2 linked regions of the Ramlibacter pinisoli genome follow. The protein of the gene in region 2 interacts with the protein of the main gene of each other region in a pairwise test. Links are inferred from orthologs where the notes say so. Each region holds a gene or a part of one and is shown on either strand. Other genes may lie near its edges.

The links.
Region 1: the proteins of ruvA (region 2) and ruvC interact in binary tests that used the Escherichia coli proteins (3 or more experiments, as listed by UniProt). The link is inferred for Ramlibacter pinisoli from one-to-one orthologs.

Annotation. Positions count from the first base shown.
Region 1 is NZ_WSEL01000003.1:1,524,169-1,538,233, reverse strand. The notes cover bases 2,256-5,012. They hold ruvC (crossover junction endodeoxyribonuclease RuvC), read right to left. Parts: upstream 4,030-5,012; coding sequence 3,481-4,029; downstream 2,256-3,480. Other genes in these bases: GON04_RS08635 (septal ring lytic transglycosylase RlpA family protein), read left to right, coding at 4,709-5,012; GON04_RS08640 (hypothetical protein), read left to right, coding at 4,107-4,553; GON04_RS26565 (hypothetical protein), read left to right, coding at 3,300-3,473; lpxC (UDP-3-O-acyl-N-acetylglucosamine deacetylase), read left to right, coding at 2,373-3,296. Also shown: cell division protein FtsA, read left to right, coding at 1-598; cell division protein FtsZ, read left to right, coding at 864-2,102; more of GON04_RS08635, read left to right, coding at 5,013-5,197; GON04_RS08630 (hypothetical protein), read left to right, coding at 5,272-5,553; GON04_RS08625 (hypothetical protein), read left to right, coding at 5,755-5,910; GON04_RS08620 (hypothetical protein), read left to right, coding at 5,929-6,075; GON04_RS08610 (hypothetical protein), read right to left, coding at 6,259-7,002; GON04_RS08605 (hypothetical protein), read left to right, coding at 7,109-7,417; XrtB/PEP-CTERM-associated transcriptional regulator EpsA, read left to right, coding at 8,022-8,810; GON04_RS08595 (undecaprenyl-phosphate glucose phosphotransferase), read left to right, coding at 8,803-10,239; GON04_RS08590 (porin family protein), read left to right, coding at 10,340-11,659; polysaccharide export protein EpsE, read left to right, coding at 11,704-12,567; chain length determinant protein EpsF, read left to right, coding at 12,588-13,991; chain length determinant protein tyrosine kinase EpsG, read left to right, coding at 13,988-14,065.
Region 2 is NZ_WSEL01000009.1:2,068,993-2,083,177, forward strand. What follows is about bases 3,706-6,582. They hold ruvA (Holliday junction branch migration protein RuvA), read right to left. Parts: upstream 5,495-6,582; coding sequence 4,916-5,494; downstream 3,706-4,915. Other genes in these bases: ruvB (Holliday junction branch migration DNA helicase RuvB), read right to left, coding at 3,706-4,545; GON04_RS24320 (hypothetical protein), read right to left, coding at 4,549-4,911; GON04_RS24330 (PhoH family protein), read left to right, coding at 5,540-6,481; ybeY (rRNA maturation RNase YbeY), read left to right, coding at 6,474-6,582. Also shown: tRNA 2-thiocytidine(32) synthetase TtcA, read left to right, coding at 1-911; GON04_RS24300 (DUF4136 domain-containing protein), read left to right, coding at 933-1,601; GON04_RS24305 (histidine phosphatase family protein), read left to right, coding at 1,657-2,298; GON04_RS24310 (DSD1 family PLP-dependent enzyme), read left to right, coding at 2,267-3,466; more of ruvB, read right to left, coding at 3,463-3,705; more of ybeY, read left to right, coding at 6,583-6,926; dtd (D-aminoacyl-tRNA deacylase), read right to left, coding at 6,963-7,403; GON04_RS24345 (cation diffusion facilitator family transporter), read right to left, coding at 7,400-8,317; GON04_RS24350 (sensor histidine kinase), read left to right, coding at 8,361-9,812; GON04_RS24355 (response regulator transcription factor), read left to right, coding at 9,817-10,449; GON04_RS24360 (GlcG/HbpS family heme-binding protein), read left to right, coding at 10,559-11,050; GON04_RS24365 (ankyrin repeat domain-containing protein), read left to right, coding at 11,047-11,739; GON04_RS24370 (IclR family transcriptional regulator), read left to right, coding at 11,769-12,518; GON04_RS24380 (Bug family tripartite tricarboxylate transporter substrate binding protein), read right to left, coding at 13,303-14,185. UniProt on the Escherichia coli protein: The RuvA-RuvB-RuvC complex processes Holliday junction (HJ) DNA during genetic recombination and DNA repair.

The sequences.
Region 1 (14,065 bases), on a different replicon or contig from region 2:
CGGCACCACCGACGTGGCCATCTTCACCAACGGCGCGATCCGCCACACCGCCGTGATCCCGATCGCCGGCGACCTGATCACCAGCGACATCGCGATGGCGCTGCGCACGCCGACCAAGGACGCCGAGGACATCAAGGTCGAGAGCGGCTACGCCAAGCAGCTGCTGGCCGACCCCGAGCAGCAGGTCGAGGTGCCGGGGCTGGGCGACCGCGGCCCGCGCATGCTCTCGCGCCAGGCGCTGGCCGGCGTGATCGAGCCGCGGGTGGAGGAGATCTTCTCGCTCGTGCAGCAGGTGGTGCGCGAGTCGGGCTACGAGGAGGTGCTGTCCTCGGGCATCGTCATCACCGGCGGCAGCGCCGTGATGCCGGGCATGGTGGAGCTGGGCGAGGACATCTTCCTCAAGCCGGTGCGGCGCGGCGTACCCCAGTACGGCGGCGCCCTGTCCGACATGGTGGGGCAGCTGCGCGCGGCCACCGTCATGGGCCTGCTGGAGGAGGCGCGCGTGGCGCGCCTGCGCGGATTCAAGGTGGCGCAGAAGAACGGGTCGATGAAGACCGCCTTCTCCCGCTTCAAGGATTTCATCGTGGGGAACTTCTGATGGAAGCTGGGACGGACCTCCGCACGCGAAGGTCGCGAGGGCTGTGCAAAGGACGCGAAAGGAAACCCGAATGGAGATGAATTGCCATCGACCCGTTTTTCTCGCGTCCTTCGTGCAACCTTCGCGTCCTTCGCGTGCGGGCGCCCGTGTTGTTCGCAAGACGAAACGACGACGGAGGTCCACCGATCCACCCTCATGAGCGTTTCCCTGCTTCACACCAACAAGATCTGCATTGGCAACTGCAACCGAATTTCAGGAGATTGAGATGAGCATCGAAATGATCGAAGTCGAGGAATTCCACCTGGGCACCCAGATCAAGGTCATCGGCGTGGGCGGGGGCGGCGGCAACGCCGTCGAGCACATGATCGACCGGGCGGTCCAGGGCGTGGAGTTCATCACCGCGAACACCGACGCCCAGGCGCTCTCGCGCAGCTGCTCCCACAAGACCATCCAGCTGGGCAACAGCGGGCTGGGCGCGGGAAGCAAGCCCGAGAAGGGCCGCGAGGCGGCCGAGGCGGCGGCGGAGAACATCCGCGAGGCCATCGACGGCGCGCACATGCTGTTCATCACCGCCGGCATGGGCGGCGGCACCGGCACCGGCGCCGCGCCGGTCATCGCCCGCATCGCCAAGGAGATGGGCATCCTGACCGTCGGCGTGGTGACCAAGCCGTTCGACTGGGAGGGCGGTCGCCGCATGACCAACGCCGACAACGGCCTGGCGGAGCTGGAGGCCAACGTCGATTCGCTGATCGTGGTGCTCAACGAGAAGCTGCTCGAGGTGCTGGGTGACGACATCACCCAGGACGAGGCCTTCGCGCACGCCAACGACGTGCTGAAGAACGCCGTCGGCGGCATCGCGGAAATCATCAACGTGCCCGGCCACGTGAACGTCGACTTCGAGGACGTGCGCACCGTGATGGGCGAGCCCGGCAAGGCGATGATGGGCACGGCGGTGGCGTCCGGCCCCGACCGCGCGCGCATCGCCGCCGAGCAGGCCGTGGCCTGCCCGCTACTGGAAGGCATCGACCTGTCGGGCGCCAAGGGCGTGCTGGTGCTGATCACCGCGGCCAAGGGCAGCCTCAAGCTGTCCGAGTCCAAGCTGGCGATGAACACCATCCGCGCCTACGCCTCGCAGGACGCGCACGTCATCTACGGCACGGCCTACGACGACAACCTGGGCGACGACGTCCGCGTGACGGTGGTGGCCACCGGCCTGTCGCGACAGGGCCAGCGCCGCACGGCGCCGCCGCTGCAGGTGCTGCGCACCGGCACCGACAACGTGCCGTTCCACGTGCCGACCATCAGCACCGTCGTCAGCGGCCCCGGCGCCATCGTCACCCAGGAGATGGGGCGCCCGTCGCACCAGCCCGACTACGGCAACATGGCCGTGCCCAGCGTGTGGCGCACCAACCGCACCCAGGCCGCGGCCAAGGTCGACGCGCTCAGCTCCGGCGGCATGGACGACTTCGAGATCCCGGCTTTCCTGCGCAAGCAAGCCGACTGATCACCTTCACTTCGAAAACGCTGCGCGTTTTCGAAGTGGGTTGATCGGTTGAACGAGGACCGGCGGAGCCGGATCCTCGTTCAAAGGGTGTTCGCGCTGCGCGCTGCTCCGCGCGAACGGTGGCGCGGCTCCTGCGGCGCCGCGCACCGGATGGCAGGGCTTCGTGGAGGCTCGGCTCAAGGGTTCCACGCTGCGATCACCAATCGCCGGCATAGCCAGAACCATTCCCTGTCCCCGCCTGCGGGACACCCCCCGACTTAAAATCGACACATGCTCCAGCAACGCACGCTCAAGACCCTCACCCGCGCCGTCGGTGTGGGCCTGCACAGCGGCCAGCGCGTGGAGCTGACCCTCAGGCCCGCGCAGCCGGACACCGGCATCGTGTTCCGGCGGGTCGACCTGCCCGAGCCCATCGACATTCCGGTGTCGGCCGAGGCGGTGACGGACACCCGGCTCGCCTCCACCATCTCGAGCGGCAGCGCCAAGGTGCACACGGTCGAACACCTGATGTCGGCCTGCGCCGGCCTGGGCCTGGACAACCTGTACGTGGACATCACGGCCGAAGAGGTGCCCATCCTCGACGGCTCGTCGTCGTCGTTCGTGTTCCTGCTGCAGAGCGCCGGCATCGAACTGCAGAACGCGCCGCGCCGCTTCGTGCGCCTGCTCAAGCCGGTGGAAGTGCGCGAAGGCGAGGGCGACGCGCTCAAGTGGGCACGGCTGGCCCCCTACCACGGCTACAAGCTGCGCTTCGAGATCGACTTCGACCACCGCGTGGTCGACTCCACCGGCCAGCGGGTCGAGTTCGACCTCGGCCAGGGCAACTACCAGCGCGACATCGCGCGGGCCCGCACCTTCGGCTTCACCAAGGACGTCGAGATGATGCGTGCCAACGGGCTGGCGCTGGGCGCCGGCATGGACAACGCCATCGTGATGGACGACTACCGGGTCCTCAACAGCGAAGGGCTGCGCTACGACGACGAGTTCGTCAAGCACAAGATCCTCGACGCCATGGGCGATCTGTACCTGCTGGGCAAGCCGATGCTGGCGGCCTACGGTGCTTTCCGCTCCGGCCACGCGCTGAACAACAAGCTGCTGCGTGCGCTGCTGGCCCAGCGTGACGCCTGGGAAGTGGTCACCTTCGAGGACGAGAAGCTCGCCCCGCCCGGTTTCGCGCTGCCGGCACGCGCCTGGTAGCCGATGCTGCTGTTCCGCTGGGCGATCGTGCTGCTCCTGCTGGGGGCGGGCGTGTGCTTCGCCTTCTATGCCGGCACCGGCCAGCCGCGCTACCGCCACTGGGGCTGGGTCATCCTGAAGTGGACCCTGCTGGCCGCCGCCGGCTTCTTCCTGGTGCTGGTGGCCGAGCGGATCTGAGCGGCGCCTAGAGCACGCGACCGGCGCGGTACTGGCCGGTGTTGCGGCGCGTGGTGGCCGCCACCTGCGCCAGCCGGGCGATCGAGCTGCCCACGTGCGCATGGGTGATCGCCAGCCCGAGGGCATCGGCGGCGTCCTGGCCGGGCACGCCCGGCAGCTTGAGCAGCCGCTTGACCATCTCCTGCACCTGCGCCTTGCCGGCCCGCCCCGAGCCGGCCACGGCCTGCTTCATCTGCAGCGCGGTGTATTCGGCCACCGACAGCTCGCACGCCACCAGCGCCGTCACGCAGGCGCCGCGCGCCTGGCCGAGCAGGAGGGTCGACTGCGGGTTGGCGTTGACGAACACGATCTCCACCGCCGCGGCGTCGGGCTGGTAGCGCGCACGCACCTGGGCGATGCCGTCGAACAGCACCTTCAGGCGGGCAGGCAGGTCGCCGCGCGGCAGGTGGGTGGTGGTGATGGTGCCGCTCGCCACGTAGGCGAGGGAGTGTCCGTCGACGTCGATCACGCCGAAACCGGTGGTCTGCAGGCCGGGATCGATGCCGAGGATACGCACCGTGCGAGTCTACGGCACGGCTCATCCGATGGCGCGTTTCGCCACGGGACTGCACGTGCGGCACTACGATGCGTCGCATGGCCGCATCGCCTCCACCTGCCATGCTGGTGTTCGAGCCCCGCCGCACGCGCGTCGGCGCCCTCGACGTGGACATCGGCATCGATGCCATCGCGCAAGGCTTCCGGCGCGATCCGCCCACCGCCCTGGACCTCGAGACCGCCATCGAGGGGATCGAGGAGGCGATCTCGGCGCTGGGCACGCTGCGCGCCGACCCCGTGCTCACCGCCGACGACCCGGTGCTGCGGCAGCTCGCCGCGGCCGCAGGGCTCGATGTGCGCTCGGACGCGCTGCTGGCCATCGAGGCGGTGGAGCGGCTGTTCACCCGGCTGGCCGCCGGCAGCAGCGGTGCACTCGCTACCGCCGATGCCGTCCCCGCCGGCCGCCGGCCGGCCGCCATGCTGGTGCTGTTGCGGGAGCTGATGCACCACCTGCGGCTGCAGGCGGTGTGCGTGGCCCCCGCCTGAGCCGCCGCGCGGGCCCCGCTGACCCGGCCCGTCCTACGACCGGCTTGGGGCCAGCCCGACGCGGCTGCAGTGCAGCGTTGCGCAGACTCGTCGGCATGGCCCGGTGGCGTGGCGCTCGCGTCCGCCTGCGATGGGCCACTCCCAGGAGTCAACCCATGCACATCGCACGCATCCACCGCCAAGGCCGCCAGCTGGCCGTTTTCGTCGCCGCGCTGGCGACCGCAGCCGCCTTCGCCGGCGACGCGCCGCCACGCCCCGACCATCCGGCTGCCAAGGGGCACCAGCTCGATCGCAGCGGCAGCAAGCAGGTCGGCAAGGCGTCGTTCTACGCCCCGCAGTTCGCCGGTCGCAAGATGGCCGACGGCACGCCGATGGACCCGCGCGAGGACAACGCCGCCAGCAAGACGCTGCCACTGGGCACCAAGGCACGCGTCACCAACCTGGAGACCGGGCGCAGCGCCGAGGTCACGATCCAGGATCGCGGGCCCTACGTCGACGGCCGCATCGTCGACCTGTCACCCGCGACGGCCGCCAAGATCGGCCTGACACAGCAGGCCGGCATCGCGCCGGTCGAGGTGGCTCCCATCTCCGTGCCGCTGCCCGACGGCACGACGCGGCTGGGCATCGCGGCCAACGATCGCTGAGCTGGCACCCGGCCTGCGCGCGCATGCTGCCTTGTCCTACACACCTCCCGCTGGGCTCTGCCTAGGATTCCAGGATGCGCTACAGCCGTGCCGAGTACACCAAGATGCTGGCCGCCCAGCAGGAACTGGCGCGCGCCGAGGAAGACTACCAGCGGCTGCGCGCGGCCTACGTGAAGATCGCCCACGACGAGCCCGGCCACGAGGTCGCGCTGGCCATGGTGGGTGCCGACATGGACCGTGCGCACGCGGTGCTGCAGTCGCTGATCGGCCTGCCCCGCATGCCCTTCACGCACGACCCCAGCAAGACCGTCCGGCGCGACGCCGAGCGAGAGCAGGAAGAGCAGGAAAGCGCCTGACCGGCGCCGTCGGCGGGCACCGACACCGCCATGGCATCCGCGCCGAGCGCGACATCGCGCCCGCACACCCACGATGGGTTGCAACCAAGGACGCCGCCATGATCCACAACCAGGTCGATCCCAGACTCCGCCCGGACCAGCCCGCATCGCCGGCGACGGCCGGGGCCCGTTTGTCGACCACGCGTGATTCCTGAGGCTGCCATGGCCACCCATCCGGTCGAGCCCGAGACCCCGGACGAACAGCCGGCGGATAACGGTGCGCCCAACCCGTCGCGACTGCCGGTGGAGCCCGAGTTCGGTCCGCTCCCGCCGGCATCCGAGCCGGAGGACCCGACCGTCCACAAGCCCGCCATCTAGATCCCCAAGGAACCCGTCATGGCCACCGCCGACATGACCCCGCACACCCCCGGCCTCGAACACGAGGAGCCGGAACTCTGGAGCGAGGACGACATCCCGACACCGTCGAACGACGACCCGGAAGAGGCCGCCCGCCACACCGAGGTGCACCCGCAGAAGCCATGACCGGCACGCCGCCGCCGGAGCCGATGCCGACCCCTGCGCCCAAGCCGGCCGACCCGGAACCCACGCAGCCCGCGCGCGACCCCGAGAGGAGCCGCGTGCACGATCCCGACGACGGGCAGTCGGAGCATCCGAAGAACTGAGGCGCGCGGCGCGTGCCCGGTGCCGGCGACGTGGTGAACGGCGCTAGCCGTCGTTCGCCGCCAGCAGCCCCTGGGCGTCCTCGTCGAGGCCGGCGACCGGCGTTGCCTTGGCCAGCGCCATCCACACGCCGAACGGCAGCTCCGCGCGCCGTGGGCGCGCCGCGGGCCGGGCCACCACCAGGCGGCCGTTCTCCACCACCAGCACCCCGCAGCCGGCCGGGATCTCGTCGGGCGCGCCGATGCAGCGCCCCTTGGCATCGGCCCCCAGCACGTACCAGCACTCGCCCAGATCGAGGTAGGCCGCGCGCTTGGCCGCCTGGCGCAGGTCGGACAGCAGGTCGGAACGGCGCACCTTCACCTCGTGGACCACCGGCTCCACGTACTCGGCGACCGAGGTGTTGCGGATCGAGAAGACGTCGGGCTTGCACATGCACCACTGCGCCGCCGCGTCGGCCTCGCCGGGCACCTGCGCGCGCAGGCTCAGGCCGCGCCAGGCGACGCGGCCGGCGCGCACCATCTCGCGTGCGACCCGCTCGACCAGGGCCTCGTGGGCCGACAGCCGCGCGCGGTTGTCGCGCAGCGTGGCGGCCACCAGCTGCAGGCCGTCCGGCGTCACGCGCAGCGCTTCATGGCCGCCCGGCGAGAGCACACGCTCGAGCAGGCCGCAGGCCAGCAGTTCGATCTCCAGCGGGTCCTGGCAGGGCCAGCCAGCCGAGCGGTAGACGTCCCGCAGGCGGCGCGCATGGGCACGGCCGAGGGCGGGCATTGCAGGGGAGAGGGCGGCCATGGGCGGGCCATGATAGCGGCGCGTAGGGCGACCGTAGGCAGCTTCCCACGCAGTGTGTGGCGAATGCCTGATCTGCCGGCGACCCAGGGCTTCCACAATTCCGCGCATGCTCGAGAAAGCCACTTACGGCATCACCGCGCTGCGCTATGCGGGCACCCAGATCGTCGAGGCGATGATGGGCCTGATCGACGCGCGCAGCGCCCGCTGGGACATGCGTCCCTCGCCGACGCGCGTGACGGAGGTGGTCGACCGCCTGGTCGAGGGCGACACGATCATCAGCATGTTCCCCGACGACGAGGGGGGCCTGCAACCCGGCCCCGAGGTCAAGGTGGACGTGCTGCCCGAGGGCACCGAGACACTGGCCTTCGACGAGGACCGGCCCGGCCTCAGCCTGGACGACCTGCCGCGCTTCTGAGCGCAGCTTCGACGCTTCCCGGTCGCGCTGGCGACCACTGGCCCGACCGTGGTCCGCGGCACCTCCGCCGCGGTGACGCACCACGGACGCGCTGACGCGCCCTGGCGCTGGTCCTGTCCCCCCGCATTCCCGCGCGCCATCCAGCCCGCCGCATTCCTGCCGCTGCAGATTCCTCCTGCTGGGCAGTTGTCCTGCGTGCGCTCGCGGCGCGCGCCGATACCGTCGAGGCTGCATACACCTGCTGGCACCTGCTTGCGTCTTGTGACGTCCTGTGGGGATGGGACACGCAACGGCCGTGTCGGAATCGGCTGTCACGCAGGTGCGCGATTCCCCACAGCAAGGTCCGTGTGCAGCCTACCCGTGGCGTATGTCCATTTTTCACACCATGTCGTCACCGCGAAGAATGCAGAGCGACAAGGACACGACGACCGCCCATGTGCCACACCCGCGACAGGCGCGCAAGTCAAGCGTGGCTCGATGGCCACGGTCGTTACGTGTCGTTGCGGCGATCAACGAGGAGTCACCCCGGTTCACCCATGTGTGACGAAACAACTGTGACGGAATTATTCGGCCGCCTCGGCGGCAGGAAGCAGGGAGTACCAGCATGAACACCATTTCCACCACGCCAGACGTCGACCCGGTCACGTTCCTCAGGATCGCCGGCCAGGGCGCGACGCTGCGCACCCACGCCGACCTGTGGCGCTGGCTGCAGGGCGACGTGCAGAAGTGGCTGCCGCATGACATCCTGCTGGTCGGCTGGGGCGACTTCCGCTCCGGCGAGGTCCAGTTCGACATCGTCTCCAGCCTGCCGGGCCTGCGCACCCACCTGTGCCCGTCGCAGCGCATCGGGCCGCTGGTCAACTACTTCCGCGATTGCTGGGTGGCGGCGCAGTCGCAACCCTGCCAGCTGGACATCAGCGGCTGCGGCCAGCTGCTGGGCGAGGCCGGCCAGGGCTGGGCCGCGTCGCCCGGCGTGCCCGGCATGCAGACCGCGCTGGTGCACGGCGTCGGCGACGCCCGCCTGGGGGGCGAGCGCATCTTCGCGGCCCTGGGCAGCGGGCTGGTGCCCTCGGCCGGCCCCGGGGCGCTCAAGCTGATCCTGCCCTTCATCGACTCGGCCCTGCGCCGCATGCCGCCCGCCCCAGTGCGCCAGCCCGGCGCCGAGCGCAACCAGGTCGAGCAGCTGGTCGTGCGCCTGGGCGCCCTGTCCGAGCGCGAGCGCCAGATCATGGTCTGGGTCGCGATGGGCAAGACCAACCCGGAGATCGGCTGCATCCTGCGGATCAGCGAGTTCACGGTGAAGAACCACATGAAGAGCATCTTCAGCAAGCTGGACGTCACCAACCGCGCCCAGGCCGTGGCCAAGCTCACCCGGATGGCTGCCTATGCCTGAGGCGGACCGCATCCTCGCCGCGGCCAGCACGGCGCCGCCGGCGGCCCCCGAGCTGCCCGGTCCCGCCGTCTTCAGCCACAGCCGCCTGCTGCGCGCGTTCGAGGCCTTCGTCGAGCCGCTCGCCACCGTGGTGTCGCTGTGGCTGCTGGTGTGGACCTTCGAGGGTGCGCTCGGCACGCGCTGGCTGGTGGTGTCCATCGTCGCCTTCGCGCTCGCCTATCCGGGCCGGCAGCAGCTGCGCGCCTCGGCGCCGCGGGTGATCGTCGACACGCTCCTGGGCTGGGCCTGGACCTGCGGCCTGCTGTTCGGCCTGGGCTACGCCACCGGGCACCTGGACGACTTTCCCCGTCCCATCGTGCTGCACTGGCTGTGGCTCGCCCCGACGGCGCAGCTGCTGTCGCACTGGGCGCTGCGCCAGGCGGCCCCGCACCTGATCCGCCTGCAGGGACCTCCGCTGCGCGCCGTGGTGGTGGGCATGAACGAGCAGGGCGGCTCGCTGGCCGACCGGCTGTCGCTGGCGCACTACACCGGCGTCGAGCTGCTCGGGTTCTTCGACGACCGCACGCCGGACCGCCTGCACGGGCGCAACCGCCACCGCATGCTCGGGCGCATCCAGGAGATCGCCGAGTACGTCAAGAAGCACAACGTGCAGCTGGTCTACCTGTCGCTGCCCATGGCGTCGCAGCCGCGCATCAAGCTGCTGCTGGACGCGCTGAAGGACACCACCGCATCGGTCTACTTCGTCCCCGACATGTTCGTGACCGACCTGATCCAGGGTCGCACCGACTCGATCTGCGGCATGCCGGTGATCTCGGTGTGCGAGACCCCGTTCCGCGGACCCAACGCCCTGGTCAAGCGGGGCAGCGACATGGTGCTGGCTGTTGCTATCCTGCTACTGCTGTCGCCCCTGATGCTGGGCATCGCGGCGGCCATCAAGCTCACCTCGCCCGGACCGGTGATCTTCCGCCAGCGCCGCTATGGCGTCTGGGGGCAGGAAATCATCGTCTACAAGTTCCGCTCCATGACGGTGACCGAGGACGGCGCCCAGGTCCTGCAGGCGCGCCGCGACGACGTCCGGGTGACGCCCCTGGGGCGCTTCCTGCGCCGGACGTCCATGGATGAGCTGCCCCAGTTCATCAACGTGCTGCAGGGCCGCATGAGCATCGTCGGCCCGCGTCCCCACGCGGTGGCCCACAACGAGTTCTACCGGCCGCTGATCAAGAGCTACATGCTGCGACACAAAGTCAAGCCCGGAATCACCGGCTGGGCCCAGGTGAACGGCTTCCGGGGCGAGACCGATTCGCTGGAAAAGATGGAGGCGCGGATTCGCTGCGACCTCGACTATCTGAGAAACTGGTCGTTGCGGCTGGACCTCTACATCATCTGGAGGACCATCCGGCTGGTGTTCAAGGATGGCGCGGCTTATTGAGCACCAGCTCCAACGAGCCATTGTCCGCCCGTAGCCCGTGCGTAACAGTCGATGCAACCATGAACTCGTGGATTGCGCCGGGCCCCTCCGAGAAACACCAATGAAGAAACGATCCTTGCGGCCCCTGCTCTCCGTCACGGCGGTGTGCCTGTTGCCGGCCGCCCTGCACGCGCAGACCACGCTCCAGTCGCCCGGGGGGCAGCCGGGGCAATCCGCCGCCCAGCCGGCGGGGCAGGCCATGGACACGCCGATGGCAACGCCCATGGGCGAGTCCGCGATCGTCAACATGTCGCCCGCGCAGTCGATCTCGCAGCCGTTCGCGCCGGTGACCACCAACCCGCTCGAGAACGACCGCCAGGGGCTGGTGCTGCGCGCCCGTGCCGGCGTGGAGCGTGACGACAACGTGCTGCGCACTGCCGGCGGCGAGATCAAGGACACCATCACGCAGCTCGGGGCGGGCCTGCGCTACAACCAGCGATTCAGCCAGCAGCGCGTGGTGGTCGATGCCGAGGTGAGCCACTACAACTTCGACAAGCTGGGCGTCGACTACAACACGCTGAACTACGCCGCTGCCTGGTTCTGGCGCGCGGGCAACCAGTTCGACGGTGTCGCCAGCGCCGACCGCCGCGAGTTCCGCGACCTGGCCTCCGGCTCCACCGGCGCCGTCTTCCGCCGCGTCGAGCGCGCCGAGCTGCTCGAAGGCGGCTACAAGCTGGGCGCCGCCTGGCGCGTGCTGGGCGGCATCCAGCACACGCAGTCGACCAGTGACGATCCCAACGGCTGGGACGGCAACCCCAACGTCGACAGCGTGCGCGTGGGCACCAGCTACGAGCTGCCCTCCGGTTCGCTGGTGGCGCTGCGCTATCGCTACGGCAACGGCGAATACCAGGTCGCCACCGCCACCGGCTTCAAGGACAACGAGATCGAGGGCACGTTCCGCTGGCTCGTGTCACCCAAGACGGCCGTCGATGCGCGCATCGCGAACCTCAAGCGCGAACACGACAACACCCCCGGCCGCGACTTCAGCGGCGTGGTGGGCGGCGTCACGGTCAACTGGGAAGCGACGGCCAAGACCCGCGTCCTGGCGGGCTACCAGCGCGACCTGGGCAGCTACATCGTCGGCCCGACCGGCCACACCGAGACCGACCGCTTCTTCGTCGGCCCGGTCTGGCGTCCGACGGTCCAGACCGGCGTGAGCCTGCGCTACGAGCATGAGCGGCGCAACTGGGAAGGCGTCACCGCCACCGCCGATGCGGGCCGTTCCGACAAGTTCGACGTCCTGGCCCTGGGCCTGGACTGGCAGCCGCGCCGTTCCATCGGCGTGGCGGCCCAATGGCGCAACGAGAAACGCGACTCGTCGCTGCCTGCATTCAACTACCGCGCGAACGTGCTCGGGTTGTCGCTGAAGCTGACGATCTGACGCGGCCGCGCGGGCAACCGCGGCTATCTGAAGGGAGTAAGAACATGAGAACCGTGCTTCGAACGTTGGGGATGATCTGGATGGTGGCGTGGGCCACGCTGGCGGGGGCCCAGGCCGATGCCGCGGGCGCCCGGGCACAGGCCGGCAACGGGGCTCCCACCGCTGCCGCCCAGGCCGCCGGGTCCGAGTACAAGCTCGGCCCCGGCGACCAGATCCGGGTCCAGGTGTTCCAGAACCCCGACCTGACGGTCGAGGCGCGGGTCTCCGAACAGGGAACCATCAGCTACCCGCTGGTGGGCTCCGTCAACATCGGCGGCTCCACCATCGGCCAGGCCGAACAGAAGATCGCCGGCGCCCTCAAGAGCGGCAACTACCTGAAGCAGCCGCAGGTCAACATCGTCCTGCTGCAGGTGCGCGGCAGCCAGGTGGCCGTGCTCGGCCAGGTGCAGAAGCCCGGGCGCTTCCCGCTCGAGACCACCACCACCCGCGTGAGCGACCTGCTGGCGGCCGCCGGCGGCGTCACCCCGATGGGCGACGACACCCTCATCGTCACCGGCACGCGCAGCGGCCAGCCGTTCCGCAAGGTGATCGACATCCCCGGCCTGTTCATCAACCAGCGCAGCGCCGAAGACATCGTCGTGCAGGGCGGCGACACCATCTTCGTGAACAAGGCGCCGGTCTACTACATCTACGGCGAGGCCCAGCGCCCCGGCCCGTACCGCATCGAGCGCGGCATGACCGTGCAGCAGGCCCTGGCCCAGGGCGGCGGCCCGACCCCGCGCGGCAGCACCAGCCGGCTGCGCCTGACCCGCACCGGCCCCGACGGCAAGGCGGTGGAATCCGATGCCCGCCTGACCGACCCGGTGCTTCCCAACGACGTCATCTTCGTCCGCGAGAGCCTGTTCTGATCCTGCCGAAAGCCTCGCCCATGAACCTCTACCAATTCCTGTCCATCCTGCGGGCGCGACGATTCGTCGCCTTCGGGATCTTCCTGGCCACGGTGGCCCTGGCGCTCGCCTGGACCCTGCTGCGCCCCAGCTACTACACGGCCCGCGCCCCGGTGCTGGTGGACATCCGCTCCACCGATCCCCTGGGCAGCAACCAGTGGCAGCCGGCCATCCCGGCCAGCTACATGGCCACCCAGATCGACATCGCCCGCAGCGACCGGGTCGCCGAGCGCGTGGTCGAGACGCTGGGCCTCGAGAAGGACGCCAAGGCACGCGAGGAGTGGCAGCAGACCTCCGGCGGCCGCGGCGAGTTCAAGACCTGGCTGGCCGGCAACCTGCAGACGCAGCTGGACGTCAAGCCGGCGCGCGAGAGCAACATCATCAACATCGCCTACACCAGCCGCTCCTCGCAGGAGGCCGCGAAGATCGCCAACGCCTTCTCCCAGGCCTACCTGGACATCGCGCTGGACATCAAGACCGACCCGGCCAAGCGCTATTCCAGCTGGTTCGAGGAGCAGCTGAAGTTCGCCCGCGGCAAGCTCGAGGAATCGACCAAGCGCCTGACCGACTACCAGCAGAAGACCGGCGTCATCAGCGCCGACGGCGTCGACATGGAGACCCAGCGCCTGAACGAGCTGTCCTCGCAGCTCACCATGGTGCAGGGCCAGCTCACCGACGTGGCCAACAAGCGCAATGCCGGCGTGGGCGTCGCCGAGGTCATGGTCAGTCCCCTGATCAACAGCCTGAAGGCCGACATCGCCCGCCAGGAAGCGCGCATCCAGGAGGCCAGCGCCAACCTGGGCTCGCGCCACCCGCAGATGGTGCGCATGCAGGACGAGCTCAATGCGATGCGCTCGCGCCTGAACTCCGAGACCAGCAGCATCGGCAACTCGATCAACACCGCCTTCGAAGTGGGCCGGGCGCGCGAGCGCGAGCTGTCCGGCGCCGTGAACGCCCAGCGTGCACGCGTCATGCAGTTCAACAAGTACCGCGACGAACTGTCGGTGCTGCGGCGCGACGTCGACACGGCGCAGAAGGCCTACGAGGCGCTGTCCGAGCGCGCCTCCAACTCCAAGCTGCAGGCCCTGACCAACCAGACCAACATCCAGCGCCTGGCCACCGCGGTGGAACCGCTGGAGCCGCGCGGCCCGACCACCAAGCTGGCTCTGCTGGTGGCGGCCTTCGGCGGGCTGCTGCTGGCCATCGCCGGCGCCGTGCTGCTGGAACTGATGAACCGCCGCGTGCGCTCGGTCGACGACCTGCAACTGGCCACCGGATTGCCGATCCTGGCCTCGCTGCCGGCGCACAATGGGCGTGAATCGCTCGCCCTGTTGGCCAACGGCCCGACGCGTCCTGCGCTGGGTTACCGCGGGAGCCTCGCATGAACAGCCAGATCCTGCCCCTGCACCGCGACCTCGACATCATCGGGCCGGCGCGCGAGGTTGCCCAGCCCATCGGG
Region 2 (14,185 bases):
TCTGGATCGACACCGAAACCCCTGCCCTGCCGCGCGCGGCGAAGATCGAGCGCGAGGCGCACAAGCTCGAGAAGCGCCTGTGCCGGCTGGTGGGCCAGGCGATCACCCAGTATTCGATGATCGAGGAGGGCGACCGGGTGATGGTCTGCCTGTCCGGCGGCAAGGACAGCTACGGCCTGCTGGACATCCTGCTGAAGCTGCAGCAGCGCGCGCCGGTGCGCTTCGAGCTGGTGGCGGTCAACCTCGACCAGAAGCAGCCCGGCTTTCCCGCCCACGTTCTGCCCGATTACCTGACCGCGCTGGGCGTGCCGTTCCACATCGAGGAGCAGGACACCTACTCCATCGTCAAGGACAAGATCCCCGAGGGCAAGACCATGTGCAGCCTGTGCTCGCGGCTGCGCCGGGGCATCCTGTACCGGGTGGCGGACGAACTGGGCGCCACCAAGATCGCGCTCGGCCACCACCGCGACGACATGCTGCAGACCCTGTTCCTCAACATGTTCTTCGGCGGCAAGCTCAAGGGCATGCCGCCCAAGCTGGTCAGCGACGACGGCCGCCATGTGGTGGTGCGCCCGCTGGCCTTCGTGGCCGAGCAGGACTTGGTGCGCTGGGCCGCGCAGCGCCGCTTCCCCATCATCCCGTGCACCCTGTGCGGCAGCCAGGAGAACCTGCAGCGCAAGCAGGTCGGCGCCATGCTGCGCGAGTGGGAGCAGAGGCACCCGGGCCGGCTCGAGAACATGGCCCATGCGTTACAGAACGTCGTGCCTTCTCACCTGGCCGACGGAACGCTGTTCGACTTCGCCGGTCTGACAGCCACCGGCGTGCCCAGCGCTGACGGCGACAAGGCGTTCGACCCCGAGGCATTCGACGCCCCGCCTGCGCTGCCGGGCCTGTCGGTCATCCAGCTCTGACCCGCCTTCGGGAGGCCCGCCATGCCGCGCTGCCCGCGCGCCCTCGCCATTGCCGTCACCGCCGGCCTGCTGCTGCTCGCCGGCTGTGCCGGCAACCTGGTGGTCGACAGCACCGTGCAGTCGTTCTCCGGGCTGAAGGCCCTGCCGGCGACGCCGACCTACCGCTTCGACCGCCTGCCGCTGCAGCACACCCAGCCGGCCCAGGAGCAGGTCGAGGCGCTCGCCGACCAGGCCCTGTTCAAGGCCGGGCTGCGGCGCGACGACCTGGCGCCGGTCTACAGCGTGGAGGTCAGCGCCCGCGTGCAGCGCACCCTCTCGCCCTGGGCCGACCCCTGGGACAGCTGGGGTTGGGGCGGCGCCGCCTACCCCTGGGGCGGCTACTGGCGGCACGGCTACGGCTACCCGTACCCGCGCGCCGACTACATCTGGTTCCAGCGCGAGGTGGGCGTGGTGGTGCGCGAGCTCGCCAGCAAGCAGGTGGTGTTCGAGAGCCGGGCCGCCAACGACGGCCCCTGGGCGGACCATGCCGTCGTGATCGGCGCCATGTTCGATGCCGCCATGGTCGGATTTCCCAACCCGCCCCCCGGCCTGCGCTACGTGAACGTGGAGGTGATCCGGCCCCAGGCGCAGGCGGCCGCACCCGCGCCGGAGCGGGCGCCCGCCTCTGCCCCGTCGCCCACCGGCCGGTGACAACTCGCAACTTCGGCGGCATGGCAGGCCGAGCCGGCCTGCCTAGAATCGGCGGATGGAAGCCACCCGCATCATTGCGGTCCGCCACGGCGAAACGGAATGGAATGTCGATGCCCGCATCCAGGGCCAGCTCGACATCGGCTTGAACGAAACCGGGCGCTGGCAGGCGCAGCGGGTGCGCGAGGCGCTCGCCACCGAGCCCATCTCCGCCATCTATTCCAGCGACCTGTCGCGCGCACATGCCACGGCCGAACCCATCGCCGAGGCCGCCGGCGTGCCCGTGACACCGCACCAGGGGCTGCGCGAACGCAGCTTCGGCAAGTTCGAGGGCAAGACCTTCGACGAGATCCACCAGGCCTGGCCCGAGCACGCGCAGAACTGGCGCAAGCGCATCCCCGACTGGACCCCGCCCGAGGGCGGCGAGTCGCTGCTGCAGTTGCGCGCGCGCGTGCAGCGCACGGTCGAGGAACTGGCCGCCCGCCACCCCGGCGAGCAGATCGTGGTCGTGGCGCACGGCGGCGTGCTGGATGCGCTGTACCGCGTCGCGACCGGCCAGGAAGTCAATTCCCCGCGCACCTGGGAACTCCCCAACGGTGCCATCAACCGGCTGCTCTGGACACCCCAGGGCCTCACCCTCATCGGGTGGTCGGACACCAACCATCTCGATGAACCTCCGGCAGACGAAACCTCCACTTGACGATTCCCTGCGGCAACTGATCGGCCAACCGGTCGCCGCCATCGATACCCCGGCCCTGGTGGTCGACCTCGACGCCATGCAGCGCAACCTGGCGCGCATGGCGGATTTCGCGCGTAAGCACGGCATCCGCTGGCGCGCCCACGCCAAGATGCACAAGAGCTCGGCCATCGCGCGCCTGCAGGTGCAGGCCGGAGCGGTCGGCGTGTGCGTGCAGAAGACCGCCGAGGCCGAGGCCATGGTGGCCGGCGGCGTGCACGACGTCTACATCACCAACGAGGTCATTGCGCCGCAGAAGCTGGCGCGGGTGGCGCAGCTGGCGAGCCGGCTGGCGGTCGACGGCGGCCGGCTGGGCATCGCGGTCGACAGCCGCGAGGGGATCGTCCGGCTGGCGCAGGCCATGAACGACGCCCGCCAGGCCCTGGGCGGCGGCACGGTGATCGACGTCTACGTCGAGATCGATGTCGGCCAGGGCCGCTGCGGCGTGCCGCCCGGCCGCGCGGCGACCGAACTGGTGCACGAGATCCGGCGCCACCCCGCGCTGCGCTTCGCCGGCCTGCAGGCCTACCACGGCAAGGCGCAGCACGTGCGCACGCCGCAGGCGCGGCGCGAGCTGATCGCGCAGGCCGCGCAGGACGCCGCCTTCACCCGCAAGCTGATCGAGGCCGACGGCGTGCCGGTGCCGCTGGTCACCGGGGCCGGCACCGGCAGCATGGTCTGCGAGACGGCCAGCGGCGTCTACGGCGAGCTGCAGGCCGGCTCGTTCCTGTTCATGGACGCCGACTACGCGCAGAACGAGCGCGACCCGGCGCAGCCGAACTTCGAGCACGCCCTGTTCGTCAAGACGCAGGTGATCAGCGCCGGACTGCGGCATGCGGTCTGCGACGCCGGCCACAAGAGCCACGCGATCGACTCCGGCCTGCCGACGGTGCACGACCCGGACGGCGAGCATGGCCTGGCATACGACAACGGCGGCGACGAGCACGGCATCCTGCGGCCGCTCCCCGGCCGCCAGCGGCTGCCCGAGATCGGCCGCACGCTGTGGCTGGTGCCGGGCCATTGCGACCCCACGGTCAACCTGCACGACCACCTGGTCGGCGTGAAGGGCGGCCTGGTCCAGGGCACCGTCGACCGCATCATCCGGGTCGACGCGCGCGGCGCGCTGACCTAGCCGGCCCCGCCGGCAGCGGCGAACAGGTCGGCGCCGTCGCCGCGCCCGGCCGGCGGCGCCACGCCCAGGTGGCGGAACGCGGCCAGCGTCGCGATGCGCCCGCGCGGCGTGCGCTGCAGGTAGCCCTGCTGGATGAGATAGGGCTCGATGACGTCCTCGATGGTGTCGCGCTCCTCGCCGATGGAGGCCGCCACGTTGTCCAGGCCCACCGGCCCGCCGTCGAAGCGGTGGATCACCGCCTCCAGCAGCTTGCGGTCCATGACGTCGAACCCCTGCGGATCGACGTCCAGCATGGCCAGCGCCTTGTTGGCGATGTCCTGCGTGATGCGGCCGCTGCCCTTGACGTCGGCGTAGTCGCGCACGCGCCGCAGCAGGCGGTTGGCCACGCGCGGCGTGCCGCGCGAACGGCGCGCGATCTCGATCGCGCCGGTGTCGTCGATCGGCGCCTCCAGCAGCGAGGCGCTGCGGCGCACGATGCGCGTGAGGTCCTCGGCGCTGTAGAACTCCAGGCGGGCGACGATGCCGAAGCGGTCGCGCAGCGGGTTGGTCAGCATGCCGGCGCGGGTGGTGGCGCCGACCAGCGTGAACGGCTGCAGGTCGAGCTTGATCGAGCGCGCCGCCGGGCCCTCGCCGATCATGATGTCGATCTGGTAGTCCTCCAGCGCCGGGTACAGGATTTCCTCGACCACCGGCGACAGGCGGTGGATCTCGTCGATGAACAGGACGTCGTTCTTCTCGAGATTGGTGAGCAGCGCCGCCAGGTCCTTGGGCTTTTCCAGCACCGGGCCGGAGGTCTGGCGCAGGTTCACGCCCAGCTCGTGGGCCACGATGTGCGACAGCGTGGTCTTGCCCAGCCCGGGCGGGCCGAACAGCAGCACGTGGTCGAGCGCCTCGCCGCGCTTCCTGGCGGCGCCGATGAAGATCTCCAGCTGCTCGCGCGTCTTGGCCTGCCCCACGTAGTCGGCCAGCAGCTTGGGCCGCAGGGCGCGCTCGATGGCCTCCTCGTTGGGCGAGGCCGGCGCGGCGGACACCACGCGCTGGGGCGGCGGCAGGCCGAAATCGTCGGTCCGGATGGTCATGCGTCAGGCCGGGGCCAGGGTGAGCGGCACCAGCCGCGGTTGCGGGTCGCTGCGCGGGTCGCAGCGCAGCACCACGTGCCACTGGCGCCCCTCGCTGTCGACCAGCCAGAACTCGGACACCAGCCAGGGCCGGCCGGCGCCGGCGCTGTCGCGCCGGTGGGTCTCGCGCAGCACCCGGTGCCAGCGGCCGTCGGCCGGCGGCAGCTGGCCGCGCGCCCGCCGCGGGCCGAACAGGCGGCCCAGCGCGGCGCGGTTCTTCTGCTGCAGCGCCGAGTCGGCCTGGCGGGCGTAGCGCAGGCCAGCGAGCAGGGTGGCGCCGCCGAGGGCGAGCAGCAGCGGGATGCCGAGCAGGTCCGCGGGGTGCATGGTGTCAGCGCGCCAGCGCCTTGAGCGCCAGCTTGATGCCCTCGCTCACGCCGACGTCCCTGGGCAGCGCCTTCAAGGCGGCCTGCGCCTCCTTGTCGCTGTAGCCCAGGGCCACCAGCGCCTGCAGGATGTCGGCCTGGGCGTCGCTGGCCGGCGCGCCGCCACCGGCGGCGCCCAGGTCGGCGCCGAGCTTGCCCTTGAGCTCCAGCAGCAGCCGCTCGGCGGTCTTCTTGCCGATGCCCGGCACCTTGACCAGCCGGCTGGCGTCCTGCGCCGTGACGGCGCTGCCGATCTCGGCGACGCTCATGCCGCTGAGCACCGACAGCGCGGTGCGCGGACCGACGCCGGAAATGCGGATCAGCTGGCGGAAGGCATCGCGCTCGCCGGTGCTGCCGAACCCGAACAGCACCTGGGCGTCCTCGCGCACGACGAAATGGGTGAGCAGCGACACCTTCTCGCCGACCCCGGGCAGGTTGTAGAAGGTGCTCATGGGGACATCGACCTCGTAGCCCACGCCCTGGCAGTCCACCAGCACCTGCGGCGGGTTCTTGTCGGCCAGCGTTCCGTTCAATCTGCCTATCATGCGTAGTTCCGGGCAGCACGCCCCCTCTCCGCACGGATTATCAGCTTGATCCTTCGCCACGCCTTCGCGCCACCCAACAACACCCGCCTGGCGCACCTGTGCGGCCCCACAGACGAACACCTGCGAACCATCGAGATCGCCCTGCAGGTCAGGATCAGCCGCCGCCAGGAGCATTTCAAGGTGGAAGGCGCCAAGGCCCGCGCCCAGCGCGCCATGGACGTGCTGCAGGCGCTGTACGAGATCGCCGCCCGGCCGATCTCGCCCGACAAGGTGCAGCTGATGGTGGCCGGCGAGCAAACGATGGACGAGGACGACGAGGGCGCCCAGCTGCTGCACACCCGGCGCTCGGACCTGAAGGCGCGCACGCCCAACCAGAGCGTCTACCTCGACAACATCGCCAACCACGACATCACCTTCGGCATCGGCCCGGCCGGCACCGGCAAGACCTACCTGGCGGTCGCCTGCGCCGTCGACGCCCTGGAGCGCAGCAGCGTGCAGCGCATCGTGCTCACCCGGCCGGCGGTGGAGGCCGGCGAGAAGCTCGGCTTCCTGCCGGGCGACCTGACCCAGAAGGTCGATCCCTACCTGCGGCCGCTGTACGACGCGCTCTACGACCTCATGGGCTTCGAGCGGGTGGGCAAGGCCTTCGAGCGCAACGCGCTGGAGATCGCGCCGCTGGCGTTCATGCGCGGACGCACGCTGAACAACGCCTTCGTCATCCTGGACGAGGCGCAGAACACGACGCCCGAGCAGATGAAGATGTTCCTCACCCGCATCGGCTTCGGCAGCAAGTGCGTGGTCACCGGCGACATCAGCCAGATCGACCTGCCCAAGGGCCAGCTGTCGGGGCTGGTCGAGGCCGAGCACATCCTCAAGCGGGTCAAGGGCATCGCCCACACGCGCTTCACCAGCGCCGACGTGGTGCGCCACCCGCTGGTGGCGCGCATCGTCGATGCCTACGACGCCGCCCGCAAGCGCGATGCCTGACGCCGAGCTCGCCCTCGACCTGCAGTTCGGCACCTTCCCGGGGGCCGCCGAGCACCGCGCGCTGCTGCGCAAGCCGCGCGTGCGGCGCTGGATGGCGATGGCGCTGCAGCGCCCGGGCGAGATCGCGGTGCGCATCGTCGGCGAGGCCGAGGGGCGCGACCTCAATCGCCAGTACCGCGGCAAGGACTACGCCACCAACGTGCTGACCTTCGACTATGCGCGCGCGCCGGTGGTCAGCGCCGACCTGGTGCTGTGCGGCCCGGTGCTGGAGCGCGAGGCGGCGGCGCAGCGCAAGCCGCTGGAGGCGCACTACGCCCACCTGCTGGTGCACGGCACCCTGCACGCGCAGGGCTACGACCACGAGACCGGAGAGCGCGACGCGCTGGAGATGGAGGCGCTGGAGATCCTGCTGCTGGGCGCACTGGGGTTCCCCAACCCCTATTGAGCCGGCCGGCAGCGCCGCCCTCCCGGACGGCCCGGCTCAGCGCATCACCAGCGGGATGGTCACCGGCCCGTCGTTGACCAGGTGCACCTGCATGGCGGCGCCGAATTCGCCGGTCTGCACCAGCGGATGCGCGGCCCGGGCCCGGGCGACGAAGTCCTCGTACAGGCGCCGGCCCTCGTCGGGCGGCGCCGCGTTGCCGAAGCCGGGCCGGTTGCCGCCCGAGGTGTCGGCCGCCAGCGTGAACTGGCTCACCACCAGCAGGCCGCCGCCGGTGTCCTGCAGGCTGCGGTTCATCTTGCCCTCGGCGTCGCCGAAGATGCGCAGCTTGAGCAGCTTGGCCAGCAGGCGCTCGCCCTGCGGCACGTCGTCGCCGCGCTCGGCGCACAGGAGCAGCAGCAGCCCCGGGCCGATCTGGCCGATGGTGCGGCCCTCCACCACCACCCGGGCTTCGCTCACGCGCTGCACCAGTCCGATCACAACGGGTCCTCCTCGTCCAGCAGGTGCGCCTCGACGTCCTGCGGCAGCAGCTGGATGCTGGCGCGCAGGCCGGGCACGGCGCTCATCAGCGCCTGCTCGACCGAGGCGCGCAGGGCCGCCGCGCGGCGCAGCGTCCATTCGGCCGGCATGTGCATGTGCAGGTCGACGAAGCGCCGGCTGCCCGAGCGCCGGGTGGTCACGTGGTCGAAGCGGATCGCCGGGTGCTCGAATCCCTGCAGCACCTTCTCGATCTCGGCCAGCGTGTGGCGGTCGACCCGCTTGTCCATCAGCCCCTGCGACGACGCCCACACCAGCGCCCAGCCCTCGCGCAGGATGTTCAGCGCCACGGCCGCCGCCACCACCGGGTCCAGCCACAGCCAGCCGGTGAGGGCGACCAGGCCGATGCCCACCACCACACCGGCCGAGGTCCAGACGTCGGTGACCAGGTGGCGGGCGTCGGCTTCCAGTGCCATCGAGCGGTGCGCCCTGGCCGACTGCAGCATCCCCCAGGCCAGGGCGCCGTTGCAGGCCGAGCTGAGCACCGACAGCAGCAGGCCGGCGCCGACCTGCTCGATGCCCTGCGGATGCAGGAAGCGTTCGGCCGCGGCCCACAGGATGGCCAGGGCGGCGACCAGGATGGCCAGCCCCTCGAAGAACGACGAGAAGTACTCGGCCTTGTGGTGGCCGTAGGGATGCTCGGCATCGGCCGGCCGGGCGGCCACGCGCACCATCAGCAGGGCGAAGGCGGCGCTGGCCAGGTTGACCAGCGACTCCATCGCGTCGGACAGCAGGCCGACCGAACCGGTGAGCCACCAGGCCAGTGTCTTGAGGCCGATGGTGAGCACCGCGACCCCGATGGACACGCGCAGCCAGACCCCGGGCGGGACGGCGCGTGCTCGGACGGCGAGGCTCATGCGGTCGATTGTGCCGGGAAGGCCCGTGCAAGAATCGTCGGCGATGAGCTCACGCCTGCGTCCTCCCTGGCCGTGGCTGCTCGGCTGGCTGCTGCTGGCCGTGGCAGGCGGCTGGGTGCTGGCCGCGATCGACCGCGGCCGCGAGCGCGAGGCGTTCGAGAACCAGGCCCGCATCGCGCACCGCCTGCTGAGCCAGCGCGCCGCGCAGCACGATGCCGTGCTGGCCACCCTCGCCCTGCTGCAGCCCGCGCCCGGTGCCGACGGCATCCAGCGCCTGCCGGCGCTCTATCCGCAGATCATCGCGGTGCGGCAGTTGCCGGCCGGCGCGGCCTGGCCCTCCGACACCTTCCGGCAGGCGCAGGAGCTGTCGCGACGCGAGCGCCGGCCGGTGCTGGCGGAGGCCGACCTGGCCCTCGGCCGGGCCTGGCTGCTGCTGGCCGCCGAGCCCGCCAGCTTCGCGCTGCAGGTCGACCTGGTGGCCGCCGTGCCCTGGAGCGAATGGCCGATGCGGCGCGACGACAACCCGGTGCGGGTGGCGCTGGCGCAGGGCGACGCGGCCCTGGTGCTGCAGCCCGGCCGCGAACCGGCCGGCCGCGTCGGCGCCTTCAGCCTGCGCAAGCCGCTGGCGTCGCCCAGCCATCCGTTCGACGTCGTCGCCCTCCGCGTGCTGGGCTGGTCGGAGCTGCCCTGGCTCGCCTGGGCCGGCTGGGGACTGGCCAGTGCCGGCATCGTGGCCGCGCTGGCCGCCTGGGACCGGCAGCGGCAGGCGCGCCGCCGCGCCGAGGACCTGCTGCGGCTGGGCCAGGTGGCGCGCCTGAACACGCTGGGCGAACTGGCCGGCGGCCTGGCCCACGAGCTGAACCAGCCCCTCACCGCCATGCTGGCCAATGCGCAGGCGGCGCGCCGGCTGCTCGCCGAGGAGCCGCCCGAGCTGGCGCCGGCGCGCACCGCCATGGGCCAGGCGGCCGAGCAGGCCCGGCGCGCCAGCGAGGTGGTGGCGCGCCTGCGCCGCACCATCGAGCGGCCGGGGCGCGAGACGGCGCTGCAGCCGGTGGTGCTGCAGGACGCGGTGCGCAACGCGTTCCACCTGCTCGAGCCCGAGTTCGCCCGCCGCGGGGTGGCGCCGCGCCTGCAGGGCACGGTGCCGGTGGCGGTGCAGGCCGAACCGGTGGCGCTGGAGCAGATCGTGCACAACCTGCTGATGAACGCGCTGCAGGCGCTGGAGCAGGTGCCGGCGGCCGAACGCGACCTGGCCGTCGACGTCGCGCAGCGCCCCGAGGGCGGCGTGCTGTCGGTCGCCGACAGCGGCCCCGGCATCGCGCCGGAGCTGCTGGCGCGCATCTTCGATCCCTTCGTCAGCACGCGCGAACACGGCCTCGGCCTGGGGCTGAGCCTGTGCGACAGCCTGGCGCAGGGCATGGGCGGCTCCCTGCAGGCCCAGCAGCGGCCACCGCGCGGCGCCCTGTTCCGCCTCACCCTGCCCTCGGCCGCCTGACCCCATGACCAGTCCCCTCGACACCCCTCTGGTCCAGCTGGTCGACGACGACCAGGCGGTGCGCGACGCGCTGGCGCTGCTGATCGGCACCATCGGCCTGCGCGTGCGCAGCTGGGCCGACCCGCTCGCCTTCCTGCGCGAGGTCGACCGCGAGGCCATCGGCGCCATCGTGCTGGACGTGCGCATGCCGGGCCTGGGCGGCCTGCAGGTGCTGGAACAGCTGGTCGCGTCCGGCACCGACCAGCCAGTCGTGCTGCTCACCGGGCACGGCACGGTCGAGATGTGCCGGCGCGCGTTCAAGGGCGGGGCGGCCGAGTTCCTGGAGAAGCCGGTCGACGACGACCTGCTGCTGGAGACGCTGCAGCAGGCGGTGCGCCAGCACGTGCGCTCGCGCGAGCGCAGCCAGGCCGACCGGGCGGCGCGCGAGCGCCATGCCCAGCTGTCGCCGCGCGAGCACGAGGTGCTGGCGCTGGTGGTGGAAGGCCTGACCAACAAGGAGATCGGCAAGGCCCTGGGGCTGTCGCCGCGCACCGTCGAGGCACACCGGGCCCACCTCTTCGACAAGCTCGAGGTGGCCTCGCTGGCCCAGCTGGTGCGCCAGTACGCCGCCCTCGCGGCGGGCGGCGGCACCGCGTAGTTCTACGCGGTCGGTGGCGTAGCCGCCCGACTGGCGGTTCCGCCCCCCGCTTCCTACAGTGGCGGCACGGTTGATTCGCAACCGCCAACCACAACCAAGGAGCCACCGCATGAAAGTTCTCCCCCTGCTGTCCGTCCTGGCCCTGTCCGCCGTTGCCAGCGCCGCCTCGGCCCAGGGCGTGCGCACGGAACGCAACATCTCGCTCGACCTGGCCAACCAGATCGCGGCCGGTGCCGTCGCCGCCTGCGCGGCCAGCGGCTACAACGTCGCCGCCACGGTGGTCGACCGCGCCGGCGTCGTGCGCGCCGTCCAGCGCGGCGACAACGCCGGCCCGCATTCGCTGGAGTCCAGCCGCCTGAAGGCCTACACCTCGGCCTCGGCCAAGAGCAACACCCTGGCCATGATGGAAGGCGCGCAGAAGAACCCGGCCGCGGCCAACCTGGTCAACATCCCCGGCTTCCTGCTGCTCGGCGGCGGGGTGCCGGTGCGCGTGGGCAACGAGGTCATCGGCGCGGTCGGCGTCGGCGGCGCGCCGGGCGGCAACCTGGACGAGCAATGCGCGGTGACCGCCCTCGACAAGGTCAAGGAGCAACTGAAGTGAAGCGCGCGCTGGTCACCTGGGTGCTGGCGCTGGGTGCGGCCTGCGCCACCCTGCCGGCGGCCGCCCAGGTCGGCCCCTCGGCGGCGGAAGCGGCCGCCTACACCGGGCTGCACGCCGCCGCGCACAAGGGCGACGTCGACAAGATCCGCCGGCTGGCCGCGGCGAAGGCCGACCTGAACGCGCGCGACGGCAACGGCCGCACGCCGCTGCACGTGGCGACCTTCGCCCGGCAGCGCGACGCGATCCAGGCGCTGGTGCAGGCCGGCGCCGCCATCGACCTGCTGGAGAACGACCGCTACGACGCCGTGACCATTGCTTCCGTCGCCAACGACGAGGAGACGCTGCGCCTGCTGCTGTCCCTGGGGGCCAGCGCCCGGCAGGTCACCAGCCGCTACGACGGCACCGCGCTGATCGCGGCCGCGCACCTGGGCCACGCCGGCGTGGTGGAGCAGCTGGTGCGCGCCGGCGCGCCGCTGGACCACGTCAACAACCTGCACTGGACGGCCGCCATCGAGGCGGTGGTGCTGGGCGACGGCGGGCCGCGCCACCAGGCCACGCTCAAGACGCTGGTCGAAGCCGGCGCCAACCTGCAGCTGAAGGACCGCAACGGCAACACGCCGCTGCAGCTGGCGCGCTCGCGCGGCTACACCGAGATGGTCCGGTTGCTGGAGGCGGGCAAGGCGCGCTGACGGCGGCGGCGCCCTAGAATCGGCGCCAGATGGGACTGGAAAAACGCGTCAAGGCCGCTGATCGCACGCTCGATCTGTTCGAAGCCTTCCAGAAGGCGGGGCGGCCCATGAGCCTGTCCGAGATCGCGCTGGCGATGGACATCCCGGTCAGCAGCTGCCACGGCCTGGTGAACACGCTGGTGTCGCGCGGCTACCTGGGGCCGGTCGGCGGCCCCAGGTCGTACTACCCATCGCGCCTGCTGTACGAACTCGGGCGCAACCTCCTCGCGCGGGACCCGGTGCTCTCCAAGGTGACACCCATCCTGGAGGTGCTGCGCGACAAGTGCGGCGAGACGGTGGTCCTGGGTCGCAGGCTGGACAAGTATGTCCAGTACGTCCATGTGCTGGAGGCCGCCAAGACCATCCGCTACACCGCGTCGGTGTCGGACCTTCGCTCGCTGCACTCCAGTGCATTGGGCAAGGCGCTGCTGGGCGCCCTCCCGGAAGAACGGCGCGCCGCCCTGGTGCAGACGCTGGACTACGAGCGCGTCACCCCCAACACGGTGCCCAATGCCAAGCGTTTGCTGGCAGACGTCGCCGCGGGCGAGGCGCGCGGGTGGCACATGACACAAGGCGAGAGCGTCGTCGACGTCGCCGCCGTGGCCAAGTGGGTGCTGCTCGGCGGCGAGCCCCACGCGGTCGCCATTGCCGGCCCGCTCAACCGCATGGCGCCCCTGATGGAGAAGCACGCGCGCCTGCTCACGGCCGCCAACACGGAGATGGCGGCAGCCACGTCCTGAAGGCAAGACTCAGTTCGAGTAGCGCCCGCCGGTCACGTGCAGCAGTTCACCGGTGATGAAGCCGGCGCGTTCGGAAGCCAGGAACAGCACGGCATCGGCAATGTCGCGCGGCACGCCCAGGCGCGGCATCGGCGTCGCCTTGAGCCACTTGTCGCGGATCGCGTCGTAGTTCGCCAGGCTGCGCATCAGCTCGGTCTCGACGAAGCCGGGCGCGATCGCGTTGACCGTGATGTTGAACTTGCCCTCCTCGTACGACAGCGCCTTCGTGAAGCCGACCAGGCCCGCCTTGGCGGCCGAGTAGTTCGCCTGCCCCGGATTGCCCAGGTGCGCGCGTGACGAGATGTTGATGATGCGTCCCCACTTCTGGGCCATCATGTGCGGCACTGCAGTTTTGCTGCAGAGGTAGGCACCCTTGAGGATCACCCCGGTGACCAGGTCCCAGTCGGCCTCGGGCATCTTGGTCAGATAGTTGTCCTTCGGGAATCCGGCGTTGTTGACCAGCACGTGCAGGCCGCCGAACCGCTCCACCGTCTCCCCCACCAGCCGCTCGACGTCGGCAGCGCGCGTGACATCGGCGACCACGCCATGCACGTCGAAGCCGTCCGCCTTCAGGGCCTGCGTGGTCGCGGCCATCGTTTCCGGATTGATGTCGGTCACCACCACCCGGGCGCCTTCCTCGGCCAGGGCGCGCGCCGTCTCGGCGCCGATGCCACGCCCCGAGCCCGTCACCACGGCAACCTTGTTCTCCAGTCCCAGCTTCACGTCAGTCCTCCTTGCGTTCGCGTCATTCGGCCGTGATGTTGGCCTTCTTCACCACCCGTTGCCACTTCTCCAGCTCGTGGCCCAGGTAGGTCGCCAGCTGTTCGGGCGAGCCCGGCGCCACCTCGACCCCCGCCTGTCCGAGGCGATCGATCACCTGCGGGTCGCGCAGGATCTGCCCGAGTTCCCGGTTCAGGCGCGCAATGGCCGCCGGCGGTGTCTGCTTGGGCGCGAACAGGGCGAACCAGGCCGACACGTCGTAGCCGGGCACGGTTTCCCCCACGACCGGCACGCCGGGAAAGCTGGCCGAGCGCTGGGCGCCGGTCAGCGCCAGTGCCCGGACCTTGCCCGAGCGGATGTGCGGCGCGGCCGACACGGCCGGCTCGATCATCGCGTCCACCTGGCCGCCCATCAGGTCGATCAGGGCCGGGCCGCTGCCCTTGTAGGGGATCTGCCGCAGGCTCACGCCGGCCAGGTCCTCCAGCAGGACACCGGCGACGTGCTGCGAACCGCCGTTGCCACCGGTGGCATAGGTGACGGCCCCGGGCTGCTGCCTGGCCAGCGCGATGAATTCCGGGACGGTACGCGCCTTCAGGTCCGGCCGCACGATGAGCGCGAACGGCGTCGAGCCGATGTAGCCGACCGGCGCGAAGTCGCGCACCGGGTCCCAGGCGAGTTTGCGGTTGACCGCGGGGTTGATCGCGATGCTGCCGATCGTTCCCAGCCCGATGACGTGGCCGTCGGCCTCCGCGCGCGCCAGCGCCTCCAGCCCGATGGCGCCGGTCGCGCCCGGCTTGTTGTCGACGATGACGTTCTGGCCCAGCGCCGCACCGAGTCGCTCGGCCACGGTGCGAGCGACGATGTCGGTCGAGCCGGACGGCGGGAACGGCACGATCAACCGCAGGGGG